Regions from separate parts of the Aminipila sp. genome, predicted to be linked through region 1. Evidence: predicted binding sites of a transcription regulator. Region 1 holds the regulator's gene; each other region holds the start of a gene.
The links. Region 1 encodes HrcA, which represses chaperone genes, less so after heat shock. Its sites were predicted from a motif close to TTAGCACTCNNNNNNNNNGAGTGCTAA; they were not measured.

Region 1 (6,762 bases):
TGGTGTTCACAAGTTGAATAAAACACAATATCTTTCTCAATTACCATTTCATTATTTTTAACATGAAATCTTTTGCTCAGATGTGTTGCTGCATCCTCATACATCCCACCAAATATTTCTTCATACATCCTAGCAATTCTTTCTGGTGTCTCTATAAGGCCTTCCCTATGGATGTCCTCACCTATTCCCTCTAAAAGCAGTTTTACACCTGCCTGAATCTTCTCTTTATTAATCACTTCAATCCAACTTCTTTCTTCATTATCATGCAATATTTTCAATTACTATTGATGGACCTTATTATACAAAATTCAACAAAGCATGTCAATTCTGATGGAATAGATAAAAAATGTGGCTTCGCGAATGTAGGTGCACTTCCTTTTTTATCTAATAGGAAAATCTATCGATATTTCCTATTAGATAAAAAAACGGATTTACCTTAAATTGAAAGGTAAATCCGTTAATACTATTCTTTATATTTAATACTGTTTATTTGAAAATCTCTTTCATTTTGTCTGCGAAGCTTTTCTTATTTCCATGGTTTTCGTTACCAAGAATATCCCCAAGCTCTTTAATCTTCTTTTTCTGTTCAGTATTCAATTTTGTTGGAACTTCTAAGATTACCTTCACGTAAAGATCGCCCATTCTTGACGTTCTAAGGCCCTTGATACCTTTTCCTTTTAACCTGAATACTGTTCCAGGCTGAGTTCCTGCTGGTATGCTATAGGAAACCTTTTCACTTAATGTAGGAACCACTATATCATCACCTAAAGCTGCCTGGGCATAAGAAATAGGCATTTCAAGCCATAAATCCTGGCCATCTCTCTTAAATAGAGAATGAGCCCTTACTCTTATAACTACATATAAGTCTCCGTTTGGACCCCCATTAGTCCCAGGTTCACCCTGGCCTCTTATGGATATTACAGATTCGTTATCAACGCCTGCTGGAATATCAACGGAAATGGTTACAGTCTTTCTAACCTTTCCACTCCCACTACATTCTGAACAAGGTTTTTCAACAACCTGGCCACTGCCTCCACAGTTCTGACATGGTGAAACACTTTGGAACTGGCCAAAAGGAGTTCTCTGTGTGGTTCTAACTTCACCAGTACCATTACAAGTTGGACATGCCTTCTTTGATGTACCTTCAGCCGCACCTGTTCCATGACATTTTTCACATTCAACATATTTCGTAAGTTGTATCTGTTTCTTAGCGCCAAAAGCTGCTTCTTCAAATGAAATCACAACCTCTTGCTGTAAATCACGGCCTTTCATCGGTCCGTTACGTCTTCTTGAGCTTCCACCGCCGCCGAAGCCGCCGCCAAACATACCGCCAAACATATCAAATATGTCTTCAAAACCACCAAAACCTGCACCGCCGCCACCAAAACCTGCACTTGGATCTACGCCGGCATGACCGAATCTATCATACTTGCTCTTCTTATCAGTGTCGGAAAGAACGCTATATGCTTCATTTATCTCTTTAAATTTTTCTTCAGCTTCCTTGTTCCCAGGATTTTTATCTGGATGATACTTCATGGCCATCTTTCGGAAAGCACTCTTTATCTCACTCTCGCTAGCGCCCTTTTGAATTCCAAGGACTTCATAATAATCTCTCTTATCTGCCATTGTTTTCTCTCCACTCTGCATTAATTATATCAATCTGATAAGCACTCCCTACCTGAAGGAGTGCTTATTATTAGGAAATTTACCGTATCAATATTACCCCATGCAGGTTCATATGTCAACTATTTGTCTTCGTTAACTACTTCATAATCAGCATCTACAACATTATCATGCTTTGGAGCATCTCCTTCAGGAGCAGCTCCGCCCATGCCGCCTGCCATGTTAGGATCAAATCCTGCTGCGCCGCCTTGCTGAGCAGCCTGAGCCTGTTGATACATTTTAGCTGAAATAGTGTGGAACTGTTCTGTTAACTTATCAGTCTTATCTTTGATTTCTTCCAGATTCGTTCCTTCAAGAGCCTTTGATAATTCGTCCTTAGCAGCTAAAATACTTGCCTTTTCATCTTCTGATAGGTTTGCTTCTAACTCCTTAAGATTCTTTTCAGTTTCATAAACTAGAGTCTCTGCTCTGTTTCTGATTTCAATTTCTTCTTTTCTCTTCTTATCTTCTTCTGCGAACTGTTCAGCTTCCTTAACTTTGGCCTGTATTTCGTCATCTGAAAGCTTATTTGAAGAAGAAATAGTGATTCTTTGTTCCTTACCAGTACCCATATCCTTAGCGCTTACATTTACGATACCATTAGCATCAATATCAAATGTAACTTCAATCTGAGGAATTCCACGAGGTGCAGGTGGTATACCTGAAAGCTGGAAGCGTCCAAGTGTAGTATTTCCAGCAGCCATTTCTCTTTCACCCTGCATTACATGAATATCTACAGCTGTCTGATTATCAGCAGCAGTTGAGAATACCTGGCTCTTCTTTGTAGGAATAGTTGTATTTCTTTCTATAAGCTTTGTAGCAACACCACCTAAAGTTTCAATGGAAAGTGAAAGTGGAGTTACGTCAAGCAATAATACATCATTTACTTCACCAGTCAATACACCAGCCTGAATAGCAGCACCAACAGCTACGCATTCATCTGGGTTGATGCCCTTAAATGGTTCTTTACCAGTTACTCTCTTTACAGCATCCTGAACTGCTGGAATTCTTGTTGAACCACCAACTAAAATAACTTTAGCGATATCAGCATTCGTTACACCAGCATCTCTCATAGCCTTCTGCATTGGTTCAATCGTTCTGTTTACAAGATCTGAAGTTAACTGATCAAACTTAGCTCTTGTTATGTCCATATCCATGTGAAGAGGACCATCTGCACTTACAGTGATGAATGGAAGATTGATGTTAGCTGTCTGTGAACTTGAAAGTTCCTTCTTAGCTTTTTCTGCTGCTTCCTTTAATCTCTGATGAGCCATCTTGTCAGCTCTTAAATCAATTCCGTGTTCCTTGGCAAATGTATCTGCCATGTAATCAATTAATATCTTGTCAAAGTTGTCTCCACCAAGCTTTGTGTCACCATTTGTAGCCAGTACTTCAAATACGCCGTCACCAAGTTCAAGAATAGATACATCGAATGTACCACCACCTAGGTCGTATACTAAAATCTTGTGGTGTCCATTGTCTTTATCAAGACCATATGCAAGAGATGCCGCTGTAGGTTCATTGATGATTCTCTTTACATCAAGACCAGCAATCTTACCTGCATCCTTTGTTGCCTGTTTCTGTGCATCTGTGAAATAAGCAGGTACTGTAATAACAGCTTCTGTTACCTTTTCACCAAGATAGCTTTCCGCGTCAGCCTTTAGCTTACCTAAAGTCATGGCTGAGATATCCTGTGGTGTATACTGCTTTCCATCAATTTCTACTCTGTGGTCTGAACCCATATGAGTCTTAATTGATGCAATCGTTCTGTCTGGATTAGTGATTGCCTGTCTCTTTGCAGTTTCACCAACTAATCTTTCTCCACCCTTTGTAAATCCAACTACTGATGGAGTAGTTCTATTTCCTTCTGCATTAGCGATTACTACAGGTTCTCCACCTTCAAGAACCGCTACGCAGGAATTTGTTGTACCTAAGTCTATACCTATTACTTTTCCCATAATATATTACCTCCCTAATTTGCGACCTTTACCATACTAGGTCGTATAACTTTACCATTTAATTTATATCCTGTTTGTAAAACCTGAGTTATACAGCCACTTTCGTATTCACTGCTTTCTTCAGTCATTACTGCGTTGTGAAAATTTGGATCAAATTCATTTCCCAATGCGTCTATTTCTTCTAACCCGCTTTTTTCCAGTACCCCCTTGAAAATCTTAAATATATTGTTCATACCTTGAATAAAACCTTCGTCACCCTGACCATGTGTAAGAGCTCTTTCGAAGTTATCTATAACATCAAGCAATTCTGAAACGATTTTTTCGTTTGCATATGCATAAATGTCACTTTTCTCTTTTTCTGTTCTTCTCTTGTAATTTTGGAAATCTGCCATAAGTCTCATATACTTTGTATTAAGTTCTTCATCTTCTGTGGTAGTTTCTCCTGGTTTGTCAGCTGCTATTTTTTCTGTTTCTTCACATTCAGCTTCAATATTCTCAGTTTCTTCTACAGTTTCAGTATCAGTATCCTGAGTTTCCAGGTCCTCTGCTACTTCTTTTTCTGTAGCCGTCTGATCTTTATTCATCTTCCTCGTTACCTCCTGTTAGTTTAAAAGTATTGCTCAAATTTTCTGTTACATACTCGATAACAGAAGTTACCTCGTCGTATTTCATTCTTGTAGGTCCAATTACACCTATCTTTCCAACAAGCTTACCATCTATGTGGTAAGTAGCTGTAATCACGCTACAATCCTGCATCAGATCATCTGCATTTTCATTTCCTATAGTTATAATTACACCATTATCTCTGTTTATGAGCTTCTTTGTAAAATCTTCTTTTTTATCTAATAACTCCAAAAACATCTTGGCTTTATCTAAATCGTTGTATTCTGGTATGGAGAATATATTTGTAAGTCCATCCATATACAAGTTTACATTTAACATATTTTCAAGAGTTCTCATGAAGTTTGGCATAATGTTTTCTGCCAAAATGCTCATGGCCTCTATATCTGTTTCAAAACTCTTTATGATGTCAAATTTTAAAGCTTCGCTAATAGTTTTTCCTCTAAAGTTATACGTCATGGATTTCGATAATAGTTCAAGACTTTCATTTGTATACGGAACTTTAATCTTAAGTGCCGTGTTGGAAACTTTACCGCTGTCTGCAACAATCATAAGTATTACAGTACCACTGTCTACAGGAAGAAAGTTAATATATCTAAGCTTATCTTCATCCTGGTTTGGCGTCATAGCAAAAGAAGTCAAATTTGTTATCTCCGATAATAAGTGAGCTGCATGCTGTATAGTCTTTTCAAATTCTGACATATCACTGTGCAGTTTATCTGTAATAATCTGTTTTTCCTCAAAGGTAAGCTCCTTCTTTTTCATTAGATCATTTACATACAATCTGTATGCTTTATCTGAAGGTACCCTGCCTGATGAAGTATGAGGATGTGTTAAAAATCCCATATCCTCCAAATCCGACATTTCATTACGAATAGTAGCTGGGCTTACGCCTAACTCATACTTTTTTGAAAGAGTTCTGGATCCAACTGGCTCGCCTGTTCTAATGAAATCACCAATAATCGCTTGTAATATTCTCAATTTCCTTTCGTTTAAATCCATCTTTCTCACCCTTCCTTGTTAGCACTCACATGTCATGAGTGCTAATCACATTTTTAATTTAACACTCTTACGTAGTAATGTCAACACTCTTTTCAAAAAAAATAGCAAAATTTCTGCTGTTTTTAATATATATAGTAAAAAATAAAATACCTCTCGTCTTTTGACAAGAGGCATTGATTACTTGCATAATAGTAAGTTGCTATACGGTTTCTTCATACATCATTTTTTTCTTGAGTTTCAGCCATCCGTCATATAATTTATCAAGTGTCTTATCATAAATCTTTGCAATTGGCGGGCTGGAAAAAACAATGGCACAAAGTGATGCTAATCCAAATAACCACAGATAGTATATTGTCCAATTTGGGCATGGAAAACCATAATCTTTAATTATATATCTTATAAATAAATGAAATATATATATTGGCATAGTATTCATACCAATATAGGTTAGATAATTCTTCTTATCTGGCATTATATTTAATAGTAATATGGTCCAGGCAACTGCAAGAACAAGTACCGCTGCTCTCATAATTATATCCATATACCACGCCATTCCTAAATCTGCTGCAGTAGTTTTTAGTAAGTAAAAAGCGACAGGAACTTTAACATAGTAAGCAAGTGCGTAAGAAATCCCTATTAGTATGGCTAATAAAGGAACACATTGCCACTTTTTTAAGCATTGTAAAGATTTCAGTTTTTCACTTGTACAATAGTAACCCATTAAGAAGAATGGGAAATATGATACTGTTCTTCCCAAGGCAAAATAGTCAGTATCTACAGGTAAAAGTCCTGTAATTAAATATATTCCTATACTGATGGCCAATAAGTGCTTAATCTTAACTAAATCTTTTAAATAGTACCTATAAAAAAATACTGCAAATAAAAACCATAATGCAAATGGCGGTTTTAAAAAATCCAAATTAGCATGTCCAAAATAACAATATCGGAATATGTAAAAAACTAGAGTAAATAACAAATACGGTAACATGAAAGTCTTAAATGCTGATTCTCTTGCTCTATCCACTTTTTTCGAGAAAAAGCCTGACAAAAACATAAACAGCTGCATAACAAATACATTAATAGTAATATAAACTATCCCACCAAGAGAGCCATGTATAAATTCGCCACCAACTCTAGTAAAATGCGAAATAGGTATGCACCAAATTGCCAATCCTCTAAGATTATCAAATATAAAGCTTCTCTGTTTTGCTGTTAATATTTTAGGAGCTTCTACTGATACATTGTTTTCCATAAAAATACCTTCCTTATTTTGTGTTTCTGTAGAATTTTTAACATTCTTGTTGACATTATATCATAAAATTGTATTATAATGTCTTATTTTATTATAACTCCTAGCATTTTGGCTAATTCTGCTGCCTGAAGCATATCTACAACAGCACCATGTATTTCTTTTGCTTCTGAGGACAAGATCAGTCCATCAATTTGGCAAGTTCTTAAATCAATACCTTTTAGTACAGTTTTATAAAAATTTGCTCGAATTAAATTGACATGATTTAAC
Region 2 (6,762 bases), on a different contig from region 1:
AGCAAAGGAACATGCGGTATATGTGTAAATCACTGTCCCTCTGGTGCGCTAACCCTTGATGGATATGACCGAGGAAAGTGTTATGAAGTGTGCAAGAGAAATGCGCAGTTATATAAAGACTTTGGCAGCTCCTACTTAACAGAAAATGGTTTGGATGCCAATAGCGCCGGAAGTGAAGTATGCGGTAAATGTGTAGTAAATCTGCCTTGTAGTTTTTTTAATCGCTAAATTTACATATAATAAATAAAAAAGCTGTCTCAAAACTATAACTTAGTAGGTATATGAGTCTTCAAATTACCCATATACCACTATTTTATTTTGAAACAGCCTCTTTTTTATTATATTAATATTATTTACATTAAGTTACAAATTGCATTGGAAAATTCAATTGGATCTTCTACCTGCATTCCTTCAATTAGAAGTGCCTGATTATATAAAAGTTTTGCATAATCCTTAACTTTATCTTTATCTTCCGCAAATGTTGCCTTAAGGGATTCAAATACCTTATGATTTGAATTTATTTCAAGAACCTTTTCAGCAGAAACCTTATCATTATTGGCTGGCATTGAATTAAGCACTTTTTCCATCTCAATGGAGATTTCACCATTACTTGTTAAGCATACCGGATGGCTCTTCAGTCTCTGAGAAACTCTAACTTCAGAAACCTTGCCAGCTAAAGCTTCTTTCATAGCTTCAAACAATTCTTTATTTTCTTCTGCCTGCTTTTCTAAAGCTTCTTTTTCTTCAGCAGTTTCTTCAATACCTAAATCATCGCTTGAAACAGATTTAAATTGCTTTTCATCAATTGCCCCAATAATCTTAATTGCAAATTCATCAATTTCATCTGTACAATAAAGGATTTCATACCCCTTATCCTTAAGCATTTCAGTCTGAGGCTGCTTATCCAGTTTTTCTCTGCTTTCACCACAAGCATAATAAATATACTTCTGTTCTTCCTTCATCCTTGAAACATATTCTGAGAATGTAACCAGCTTCTTTTCTGCCGATGAATAGAACATCAGCAATTCTTTTACAGCATCCTTGTGCATGCCATATTCATTGTAAGCACCAAACTTAAGCTGCATACCAAAGTCTTCAAAGAACTTTTCATACTTTTCTCTGTCCGTATTAAGCATTTCAAGGAGTTCGGATTTAATCTTCTTTTCAAGTCTGACAGCAATAGCTTTCAGCTGTCTGTCGTGTTGCAGCATTTCTCTGGAAATGTTCAAAGATAAATCCTGTGAATCTACAAGACCTTTTACAAAGCTAAAATAATCTGGCAGTAAATCCGCACACTTATCCATAATCAAAACACCGCTGGAGTAAAGCTGTAAACCTTTTTCGTATTCCTTGGTATAATAGTTGTATGGTGTCCTGGCAGGTATATACATTAAAGCATTATAGGTGGATACCCCTTCTACGTTTGTATGAATTACTCTTGCTGGGTCTTCAAAATCAAAAAACTTTTCCTTATAGAATTGATTGTATTCTTCGTCTGTAATAGCTCCCTTACTCTTCTTCCAAATAGGGACCATACTATTTAAAGTCTCATCTTCTCTATATGTTTCATACTCAGGGGTATAGTCCTTGTCCGCCTTCTGTTCTTCAGTAGCCTCTTTCATCTTATGTTTTTCAACATTCATCTTAATAGGATAACGGATATAATCCGAATACTTCTTAATAAGCCCTTTAATCTTGTATTCCTGCAAGTATTCATTGTATTTGTCATCTTCCGTATCTTCTTTGATATAAAGAATAATTTCTGTACCAACAGCATCTTTCTGACACTCTGTAATGTTGTATCCTTCAACTCCTGTTGATTCCCACAGATATGCCTGTTCTTGTCCGTAGCCCTTACTTATAACCTGTATTTTTGAAGCCACCATAAATGCAGAATAGAAACCCACACCAAACTGACCAATTATATCAATTTCATCTTTGCCTTCCATTTTATCTGCATTGTCTTGCTTAAACTGAAGGGAACCACTCTTTGCAATGGTACCTAAGTTATTTTCCATTTCATCCTTAGACATACCAATACCATTATCTATTATGGTTAAAGTTCTTGCATCTTTATCCACTGCAAGCCTGATGTAAAAATCTTCTCTTGAGATACCTGTGTTCTCAGTAAGAGTCAAGTAATATAATTTGTCAATTGCATCACTGGCATTTGAGATAATCTCTCTTAAAAAAATCTCTTTATGCGTATAAATAGAGTTAATCATTAAGTCCAACAATCTTTTGGATTCCGCTTTAAACTGTTTCTTTGCCATGTAATATTCCCTCTTTCTGTGTAATGTAATATTATATAGATAGTATATTAATACCTCTCATCGTTTTTTGGCACTCACCTTATCTGAGTGCTAACAAATATAATATACATCTCTATCAGCCAAAAATCAAGTCTAAAATCAAAAAATTTACCTTCATGAATTTGTATAAGTTAGTGCATTGTTGATTTTGTCTTTAATTTTTATTGTAATAATCCCCAGTTCTTGCTTTAAGTAACTTTAATTCTTTACCATCACTGACGAAAGACCTTGTACACTCTAGAGTGGTCAATACTAAAGTCTCTGATTGTGCACAAGCATCCCCTACGATATTATCCGCCGAATCAGATGTTACTACTGCATATCTTGCAGTACATTTTTCAATTAATTTGTCAACATTCGCACTGTATCTTCCGTGGTATGGAATTTTAAGCAGATCTATATTCCTCCAATTGATTTCTAATAATTCATTAATTCGTTCTTCCTGGGCATCTCCTGTAAATAACTGATTTACATTTCCATGATTTATAAGAATGGCAAGTGAATAGTTATTATCCAGCTTATAATTTTTTTTGAGAGGTGGATAAATTAATAAATCAATTTCTCCTACTTCCAGTTTTCTGGTCCTTGTAGGATAAATAATGTCTACACCCAAATCCTCACACTTTTTATTGATTTCATCTAGCAATTCATTATCTTCTGGATAATAAGGCTGGATAACCCTTTCAACTTTAAAGTTTTTTAACACCTCTAATGCTCCGCCAATATGATCCTTGTCCGGATGGGTAAGAACAAGATACTGTAAGGTTTTTATGTCTTTCCCTTGTAAAAATCTTACAATCCGTTCAGAATCTTGCTTTTCCCCAGTGTCAATTAAAATGTTTATTCCTTGCTGATTAATTAATGAACAATCGGCGTTTTCCTTGGTTTTAATGCAGTAAGTATAAACAGGTACTCCATCCTGAGCCAGTCTCTCTTTATTTTCATCCAAAATTAAATAGCAGGCCACTGATATTCCAATAAATAGGAGAAATGCCGCTGCCTTAGTTAAAATATTTCCAATCATTTTTCGTCCTCCTTATTTAAAGGAATCTTAATCTGTTTATATAAACCTCTGCGAAACTAGTGTTATCCATATACATACATTATATCTAAAGTACTGCAGATTGCTATAACAAAATATGCTGGCTTCCAACCTCACATTTAAAAATAGATTATCTCTTGTTTTATAATGAAACTTACCTTTTATAAAAGAATAACCCCGCAAATTTAATATTTGCGGGGTTTTGTTCTTGTCTTTGAATAGGTCTAAAATTAACGCTTGGAAAACTGTGATGCTTTTCTTGCCTTCTTTAAACCGTACTTCTTTCTTTCCTTCATACGAGGGTCTCTTGTTAAGAATCCTGCAGCCTTAAGCGGAGCTCTGAAAGCTTCCTTGTCAACTACTAAAAGTGCTCTTGAAATACCATGTCTTAAAGCACCAGCCTGACCAGTGAACCCACCACCATTTACAGTAGCGATTACGTCAAACTTACCTTCACAGCCAGCAACCTCGAAAGGTCTTCTAACTTCTCTCTTAACGATTTCCATTCCAAAATAATCTTCTAGCGGCTTCTTGTTAACGATGATTTCACCTTTTCCAGGGATTAATCTAACTCTAGCAACTGAAGACTTTCTTCTGCCTGTTCCTTGATATTGAATCTTTGCCATTGTCTATTTCCTCCCCTTCTTAAAATTCCCAAACTTCAGGTTTCTGAGCTGCATGATCGTGTTGAGGACCAGCATAAACCTTTAATTTTTTGTACATCTGTCTACCAAGCTTACCGTTTGGCATCATGCCTTTTATTGCATGTCTTATTATTTCGTCTGGCTTCTTAGCCTGTAACTTTTCAAAAGTGATTTCTCTAAGACCACCTGGATATCCAGTATGTCTCTTATAGATTTTTTCTTTTCTCTTCTTACCTGTTACTTCTACCTTTTCAGCATTGATAACGATTACATAGTCTCCGCAGTCAACGTGTGGCGTGTAGATTGGCTTTTTCTTACCTCTAAGGATTGCAGCAGCTTCGGATGCAAGTCTACCAAGAGTCTTACCCTCAGCATCAATTACATACCACTTATGTTCTACTTCCTGAGGCTTTGCGATAAATGATTTCATTCTTTTACCTCCTCACCTACTAAAATTGGCTTATAACCAATCACTTTCGGCAACCTTTACTATAACTTTGCGGGCCACGGCCGGTCTTTCCCAGCCTGCACCCTTATGAAAAAAAACGTAAAACGATTTTTGACATTCTTAATTAGGCGCTGTAACACACAACGCACGATTAGTTTACACTTTTTCAAGGTTTAAGTCAATAAAAATTTATCTAAGCTAAATGTTTTTATTTTATTCTAGTAATTTCGATCAGCTCAGAAAATTTTCCCATGATATATCCGTAGTTTTCTTTAACATGGGGCAGCTTGCACTGACTGCAATCCTTTATTCCATCTTCAGTATATCTAAAGTTTCCACCACATTTGTCCTTTAACGCATACAATGGGCAGTAGCAGAATAAGCAATTAAACTCTTCCGGCTTGTCTGTTTTATGGCAGGGAAAATATTCACACATACTATGGTTAAAAAATGAATATTCCTTTCCTACCCAATACGGTTGTTCTTCTTTACTTTCTTTAAGCTTCTTCTTTTCCTCTTCCATATTTAGCCCTCCTTTTATATTTACATAAACATAAGTAATATTCTAAATACCTATAACATCCTCCATGCTATATAATCCAATTGATTTTCCCTCTAAGAACAAAGCCCCTTCCACTGCACCTCTTGCATAACATCCAAAATTATAGGCATGGTGTGTAATTTCAAGACGTTCACCGATACACCCCAATATCACACTATGGAAACTGGAAACATCTCCTGAACGCACAGAATGATGCGTGATTTCAGTAATATTCTTGCCAGAGGCTTCAGCCATTTCTTCTGCAAACTCCTTTGAGGTTCCGCTTGGGGAATCTATCTTTTTTTCATCATGCATGTCAATGATATCTATTTTAGCTTTATCTCCGAGAGCTCCTGCTGCCAAAACAATCAGTTTCTTCATCAGATTTGTCACATAAGAGGTATTTGCAGCTCTTAGTAAAGGAATTCTTCTGCCTGCGTCAACGAATTGACCTTCCTGCTCTTTGGTAAAACCTGTAGTTCCACAAACCAGCGCTTTTTTATGCTTGATACACACTGAAAGGATTTCCATTGATAAGGCTACTGTAGAAAAATCAATGACTACATCACAGTTTTCGATGACTTTTTCAATGTCATCATAAACGAAAGCTCCAAGCTGGACACCAAGGCCTGTGACTTCGCCTATATCCTTACCAATATATCCTCTTCCTTTTGATCCAACTGCACCAATAATCTGCATTCCCACTTGTTCATATGCAGCCTTTACTATTAGGCTCCCCATTTTACCTGTTGGCCCTGTAACAATTACTTTTACCATACTCCCTCACTTACATTATACTTTTATCAGTAATGCTTCGGATAGCTTTATGATACTTTCCCTGCCCAGTGAATTCATAACCACAACCTTCCCAGGTTCAGTACTTTCTCGTTGCAATTTATCCCTGACAAGTCTCCTTTGAAGCTGCTTAGCTGTGCCTTCTCCTCCATCATAAATTTGTACGTTATGTCCTATAACCTTAATTATGCTTTCCTTTATAAATGGATAATGGGTACATCCTAAAACTACTGCTGTGGCATTTTCACGTAATTTCTTAGTTAATCGACTGTCCAAATATTGTTCTAGTTCCTCCCCTCGAAGAATCCCTTCCTCCACAAATTCCATCAACCCCCCACAAGGGACTGGAATAATCTGTGCAAACTCTTCATATTTTGACATTAAATTTTTAAACTTTTTTTCTGCTAATGTCATTGGAGTTGCCATAACAAGGATTTTCCTGCCCTCATTATTTAAAACGGCTGGTTTAAGTGCAGGCTCAACTCCGATAATAGGAATATTCTTATACTTGTTTCTTAAATATTCCGCGGCTGCACTTGTTGCGGTATTACAAGCTATCACAACTGCCTTTGCCCCTTGTTCTAATAAAAATTCAACATTTTTTTCTGTTAAACTGCGAACTTCGGTTGTTTTCTTTGTTCCGTATGGAGCATTTTTTGAATCTCCAAAATATATATAATTTTCCTTTGGCATCATTTTAATAGCTTCATTAAGCACGCTGATACCGCCAACTCCCGAATCTAAAAATGCAATCGGGTTATTATTTTTCTCTATCATACTAGTCATACCTGAATTCTTAATGAATTTAAATCTTTAAATTACCTTTATACTTTATAAGTGTTCCATTCATACTATCTAAGTATACAATTGTAAAACGGACATATTACCATAATATACTTTATCAGCGGAAATTTCACTAAGAACCTTCTTATTTTATTAAAAATTTTTTCAATTTAGTTATACACCATTTACAATATCCC
Region 3 (6,762 bases), on a different contig from region 1:
AAGTTGCAGACAAAATGTCCTTTGCAGGAGTAAAAGGAATCTGGAACTTTGCACCAGTAGACCTTGAGGTACCAGATACTGTTGCAGTAGAGAACGTACATTTAAGTGATGGTCTGCATTCACTTGCGTACCACATAAATAGAAATGAATAGAAATAATATAAAAATGAAAATAACCGTTTCTTTTGAAACGGTTATTTGTTATAGTAGAATTAAATAGATTATTCTACGATAGCATCAACAGGACATGCATTTGCACATGAACCACAATCAATACACTTATCAGCATCGATAACTCTAGCGCCGTTGCCTTCAGAAATTGCTTCTACAGGGCATTCTGGTTCACAAGCTCCGCAGTTTATACAAGCATCAGTAATTTTGTAAGCCATTGTGATAATCCTCCTTTTTTAAAGTGCTCAAAAGCCAATTAAATTATAACAAAGGGAAATGGAGAAGTAAAGATGAAAGTTTATTCTCTCGTTGGAAAAAGCGGAACAGGAAAAAGCTATCAGGCTATGTCATTGTGTGGAAAAAGAGACATCCCTGCAATTATAGATGATGGGTTATTTATATATGAAAGCCGGATTTTACAGGGGCAGTCTGCTAAAAGACAGGCAACTAAAATTGGGGCAATAAAAACAGCATTGTTTACGGATGAAGAACATCGGTATTCTGTAGCTAAAAAAGTAAAAGAAATTAACCCAGACAAGATTTTAATATTGGGAACTTCTACAGGTATGGTGGATCGAATTGTTGAAAGATTAGAACTGCCAGAAATTGAAGAACGAATATTTATTGAAGATATTACGACTGAGGCTCAAAGAACTGCGGCACGGAAACAAAGGGTGGAATTGGGTAAACATGTTATACCTGCGCCGGCTGGACAGTTAAAAACTGACTTCTCAGGATATTTCTTACACCCTATACGGATGATTAGAGGGTTTGGATTTGGGAATAAAGACAATATGCAGGAAAGGTCTGTAGTGAGGCCGACCTATAGTTATTTAGGTGAATTCTTTATTTCGGATAAGGTGGTAAATGATATTGTTTATTATTTAGGTAAGCAGAACAAAGGCGTACATTCTATTATACGAGTGCTGACGCAAAATACCAAGACCGGTATTGGATTGACCGTTATGGTTAATATGAAATATGGAAATAATGTAATGGAATGTGCCAGAGAGCTGCAAGGGCAGATTACGGAACATGTAGCCAACATGACTGCTTTTAACGTTCATTCTGTGGATGTTGAGGTCAGGGGCTTAGTGTGATGATTATAATACGACAAATAAAAACTTGGAGAAAGTGATGGTAATTAGAGAAAACATTAAAGATTTCAATTTGGATCATATATTTGATTGTGGACAGTGTTTTAGATGGAATAAGCAGCAGAATGGCAGTTATACCGGAATCGCTTTTGGAAAGCCAGTAAATATAAACTTTAAACCATATATAGAAGGTGGATTTGAGGGTAGGCTGAGTATAGACAACATTAATGAAGCAGAGTTTAATGAGCACTGGAAAACCTATTTAGATTTAGATAAGGATTATGGACATATAAAATCTGCTCTAGCTAAAAAAGATTTGGTTCTTGCAGAGGCAATACAATCAGGACAAGGCATTAGAATATTAAAACAGGAACCATGGGAGACTTTGATTTCATTTATCATTTCTCAAAATAACAACATACCAAGGATAAAAAAATGCATTGAAGGTTTATGCCAAATGTTTGGATTACCAGCGGGTAGTTTTCAGGAAAGAGATTATTTTGCTTTTCCTGAAGCATCCGTTCTGGCTCAACTGACAGAAAACGATCTAGCTCCAATCAAGTTAGGGTACAGAGCAAAATATATAATTGAAACTGCAAAAAAAATTGTGACGGATAATTTTGATTCAGGGAACAAAGAATGTGTTGATGTAAGATTAACCACACTGGCAGATTTACGAAGAGCAGATATCGTTACAGGGTATGAATATTTAACGAGCTTGTGTGGAGTGGGACCTAAAGTAGCAAATTGTATTTTACTTTTTGGTATGGAAAAATATAATAGCTTCCCCATTGATGTCTGGGTTCGCCGTGTAATGCACAGACTTTATCATATGGATGAAAGTGATATGAAAAGTATGACTAATTATGCTAGTGAGAATTTTGGGGAGTATGGGGGTATCGCGCAGCAATATTTATTTTATCATATAAGACAGTTAGAAAAATAACAAATGAGGAGATTTCAAGCACAACATACAATCGTATGGCTGTGCTATTTTTATCCATAAAAATTGAAAAAAACTATTGACATTAGGGTAGATTAGTTTAAAATATAGTTAGCACTCATGGTTAATGAGTGCTAACAAAAAGATAAATAATAAAATTATATATATCAAACAGGAGGTATAGAAAATGAATTTTGGAATTAAGCCACTTGGCGCTAGAGTAGTTATTAAGATGGTTGAGGCTGAAGAAAAGACCAAGAGTGGTATCGTTCTTCCAGGCCAGGCTAAAGAACAGCCACAGATGGCAGAAGTTGTTGCTGTAGGTCCTGGAACAGAAGAAGAAAAAATGGAGTTAAAGGCTGGAGATAAGGTTGTATTCGCAAAGTACGCAGGCAGCGAAATCAAGTATGATGGTGCTGAATACACAATTATGAACCAGAAAGACATTTTGGCAATTGTAGAATAATAAAGAAAGAGGGTAATTGAAATGGCTAAAGAATTACATTATGGGGAAGACGCTAGAAGAAAATTACAGGCAGGTGTTGATAAACTTGCAGATACAGTGAAAATTACATTAGGACCTAAGGGAAGAAATGTTCTTATTGAAAAGAAGTTTGGCTCACCGGTTATTACAAATGACGGTGTTACTATTGCTAGAGAAATTGAACTTGAAGATGCAGTAGAAAACATGGGGGCACAGCTTGTAAAGGAAGTTGCAACAAAAACAAATGACGTTGCAGGTGACGGTACTACTACTGCTACACTTCTTGCTCAGATTATTATCAAAGAAGGATTTAAAAATGTAGCTGCAGGTGCAAACCCAATGGTACTAAAAAGAGGTATTCAGGGAGCTGTAGACGTAGCTGTTGCTGAAATCAAGAACATTTCAAAAACTGTTGAAAGCAAGGAAAGTATTGCTCAGGTAGCTTCAGTTTCAGCTGCAGATGCAAATATTGGTGAACTTATTGCAGAAGCTATGGAAAAGGTTGGAAAAGATGGTGTTATCACTGTTGAAGAATCAAAATCCATGGGTACAACTCTTGAAGTTGTTGAAGGTATGCAGTTCGACAGAGGTTACTTATCTGCTTACATGGTAAACGATACAGAAAAGATGGAAGCTAACATGCAGAATCCATATATCTTATTAACAGATAAAAAGATTTCAAACATTCAGGAAATACTTCCTATTCTAGAACAGATTGTTCAGCAGGGAAGAAAGCTATTAATCATTGCTGAAGATGTTGATGGAGAAGCTCTTGCAACATTGGTAGTCAATAAGCTGAGAGGTACTTTTGACTGCGTAGCAATCAAGGCTCCTGGCTTTGGCGAAAGAAGAAAAGCTATGATGGAAGATATCGCTATCTTAACTGGTGGTACAGTTATCTCAGAGGAAGTTGGATACGACCTTAAGGAAGCTACATTAGATATGTTAGGTACTGCCGCATCAGTTAAGGTAACTAAAGAAAATACAGTAATTGTAGATGGCGCTGGCGCACCAGCTGAAATTCAGGGTAGAATTAAGCAAATTAAGAATCAGTATGAAGAATCAACTTCAGATTTTGATAAAGAAAAGCTTCAGGAGAGACTTGCAAAACTTGCAGGCGGCGTAGCAGTTATTCAGGTAGGAGCTGCAACAGAAACTGAACTTAAGGAAAGAAAACTGAGAATTGAAGATGCTCTAAACGCAACTAAGGCTGCTGTTGAAGAAGGTATCGTAGCAGGTGGTGGTGTTGCTCTTGCAAATGCTATCCCAGCAGTTAAGAAATATGTTGAATCGCTTACAGGAGATGAAAAGACTGGCGCTGCAATCATCATGAGAGCATTAGAAGAACCAGTTAGACAAATTGCTGAAAATGCTGGATTTGAAGGATCAGTAGTTGTTTCTGAAGTGAAGAACAGTAAAGTTGGTGTTGGTTTCAATGCTGCAACAGAAGAATATGTTGATATGATTAGTGCGGGTATTGTAGACCCTGCTAAGGTTACTAGATCAGCCCTTCAGAATGCTTCTTCTGCTTCAGCTATGCTTTTGACAACTGAAGCAGGCATCGTAGAAATTAAGAAGGATGAACCAGCTATGCCTCCTATGGGTGGCGGAATGCCAGGAATGATGTAGTCCGTATAAATATTAAATAAAATAGTAAAATAGTGGGATGTCTTAATTATTTTGAGACATCCTTTTTTTATATTTGTGGATGTTGAGTAAGTCAGAGTAGTTCAATATTTCATTGAAATATGGTTTTGATTATGATAGAGTAAAAGAATGTAAAAGCAATGGCGAAAGCGGGGTAAAAAGGTGGAAACCATTTTAATAATAGATGACAGCTTTTTTAATATTAAACTTCTAGAGGGTATATTACAAAAAGACTATAACATAGTATATGCAAATGAAGGTGAAGAGGGGTTTGAAATGGCAAAAGTAAAACAGCCTTCACTTATACTTTTAGATATAGAGATGCCAGGAATGAATGGTTTTCAGGTATTAGAAAAACTACAGGTCACAAAAGAAACCCAGCAGATTCCAGTAGTCTTTTTAACTGGTGTTGATGATACTGCCACCGAAGAAAAAGCATTTTTCTGCGGGGCTGTTGATTATATAAGAAAGCCTTTTTGTGGTAACGTAGTGTGTGCAAGAGTCCGCACACATATTAACATGTTTCGATATAGAAAAATGCTGGAAACACAAATGTATATAGATGTCTTAACGGGGCTTTATACAAGAAAACATTGCATTGATTATGTCAATAAACAATGGAAAAATTCCATTAAGGAAGGGATCCCTTTCTCTTTAGGAATCGCAGATATTGATTTCTTTAAAAGAGTAAATGACACTTATGGACATCAAGAAGGTGACAGAGTACTAAGTGCTGTTGCTGATTTAATGAAAAATGCCATGCCAGATGATAACAACTATATTGCCCGTATGGGAGGAGAAGAATTCTATCTGATCATGGTGGGAGAAAGTAAAGCCCGAGCTTTAGAGATTATGGAAAATGTATGTAATGCGGTTGGACGTCAGAGTGTTTGCAAAGTTGGCGGTAATTCTGATGAAGAAATCAATGTGACCATAAGTATAGGAGGTAGAACGATTATACCTTCTGAAAAAGATTCGGTTGATACTTTTGCAGCCATAGCAGATAAAATGCTATATGAAGCTAAGGACAGAGGCAGAAATCAAGTGGTATGGATTTGATAGCTGTGAAAAATCAGCTATAAGGGTCAGTAATAAAACCAGGGCCATCTCCAAACAAATTAGTTTAAATGTCACTAATTTGTTCGGAGATGGCCTAATTTGTTTAATGATGCCTTATATCTTTTAAGTAGTATTTTGAGCTAGAGAAGAATTCTTTTTTTAATGCAACCACCTGACCGCTCATAAGAATAAGTCCAATCATATTTGGCAGTATGGTTACACCGAGAATAACATCCAAAAAACCAAAGACAGTTTCTAATCCCCCTAATGCTCCTGCAAAAATAGCCAGAATATAAAAGATTTTCAAAATCTTTGCGATTTTAGTACCGAAGAAGAATTCACATTGTTTCTCGCCATAAAATACTTGAACAATAATCGTTGAGATTACAAACAGCAACATGGAGAGAGAGACAAGCAGCCCTCCAAGGGTATCACCCATTACGGATTGAAAAGCAAGGGTAGGCATCGAGGCTGCTACGGAAGGATCCACCTGGCTCCATATACCTGTAGTCAGAACCACTAAAGCGGACATGGTACAAATAATCAGGCTGGATACAGTAATCTCGAAAATACCCCAGAAGCCCTGTCGTACAGGATGGTCCGTGGTGGCAGCGGAATGGGCCACTGGTGCTGTTCCCATGCCAGCTTCACAAGAATATGTACCACGGGCGATACCCCATCTCATGGCAGCAGTCAAACCTGAACCTGCCACGCCGCTAACAGCAGCGGATGGCGTAAAGGCAGATGTAAAAATTAAAGCAAAAACAGATGGAACAGTGGTAATATTACAAAGTACAACTATTAATGCTCCCAAAACATATATACTAGCCATAAAAGGAACAAGCTTGGAAGAAACGCTGGCAATACGAGTTATTCCACCATAGACGATAACGGATACAAGAATGGTTAAAATAATCCCAGTCGTAATCTTGCTTACTCCCATCACAGCCACGGTTTGAGTAGCGGATACGGATTGGGCTGCAACTGAGGCGGCCAAAATTATCATAGTAAAAAAAGCATATATGATAGCAAGAGTTTCCCCAATTGCTTTACTTGAAATCCCTGCAGAGAGATAATACATAGGTCCGCCTACATATTGTCCATCTTCATTTAGTTCTCTATATTTTATTCCTAGAACTATTTCAGAAAACTTTGTGGCGCAGCCTATTAGTGACACAATCCACATCCAAAAAACGGCACCAGGCCCACCAAAGGCTATAGCTATCGGCACCCCTACAATATTGGAGGCACCAATAGTTGAGGCCAATGCAGTAGTTGCAGCCTGAAAAGGGGATACGGTCCCCTGTCCGGTGTGCTTCTTAAATATAGTACCAAAGGTTTGTTTTAGAATGTACGGATAAT

Region 2: a site for HrcA is predicted at 2,341-2,367, ahead of htpG (molecular chaperone HtpG). Genes of this name have one in related genera too.
Region 3: a site for HrcA is predicted at 2,322-2,348, ahead of RTW14_RS05245 (co-chaperone GroES). Genes of this name have one in related genera too.

Annotation. Positions count from the first base shown of each region.
Region 1 covers NZ_DAMBYD010000006.1:273,883-280,644, forward strand. The annotation lists gene folE (GTP cyclohydrolase I FolE) at 1-236, opposite strand, end outside; gene dnaJ (molecular chaperone DnaJ) at 487-1,626, opposite strand; gene dnaK (molecular chaperone DnaK) at 1,746-3,620, opposite strand; gene grpE (nucleotide exchange factor GrpE) at 3,635-4,204, opposite strand; gene hrcA (heat-inducible transcriptional repressor HrcA) at 4,197-5,243, opposite strand; gene RTW14_RS10450 (acyltransferase family protein) at 5,443-6,495, opposite strand; gene RTW14_RS10455 (pentapeptide repeat-containing protein) at 6,579-6,762, opposite strand, start outside.
Region 2 covers NZ_DAMBYD010000003.1:155,111-161,872, forward strand. The annotation lists gene RTW14_RS04805 (hypothetical protein) at 1-228, shown strand, start outside; gene htpG (molecular chaperone HtpG) at 354-2,273, opposite strand; gene RTW14_RS04815 (MBL fold metallo-hydrolase) at 2,467-3,336, opposite strand; gene rpsI (30S ribosomal protein S9) at 3,585-3,980, opposite strand; gene rplM (50S ribosomal protein L13) at 4,000-4,428, opposite strand; gene RTW14_RS04830 (cysteine-rich small domain-containing protein) at 4,655-4,969, opposite strand; gene dapB (4-hydroxy-tetrahydrodipicolinate reductase) at 5,012-5,764, opposite strand; gene murI (glutamate racemase) at 5,780-6,559, opposite strand.
Region 3 covers NZ_DAMBYD010000003.1:238,166-244,927, reverse strand. The annotation lists gene RTW14_RS05265 (redox-sensing transcriptional repressor Rex) at 1-152, shown strand, start outside; gene RTW14_RS05260 (4Fe-4S binding protein) at 221-388, opposite strand; gene RTW14_RS05255 (Asp23/Gls24 family envelope stress response protein) at 461-1,270, shown strand; gene RTW14_RS05250 (DNA glycosylase) at 1,308-2,213, shown strand; gene RTW14_RS05245 (co-chaperone GroES) at 2,398-2,676, shown strand; gene groL (chaperonin GroEL) at 2,698-4,323, shown strand; gene RTW14_RS05235 (GGDEF domain-containing response regulator) at 4,504-5,400, shown strand; gene RTW14_RS05230 (alanine/glycine:cation symporter family protein) at 5,504-6,762, opposite strand, start outside.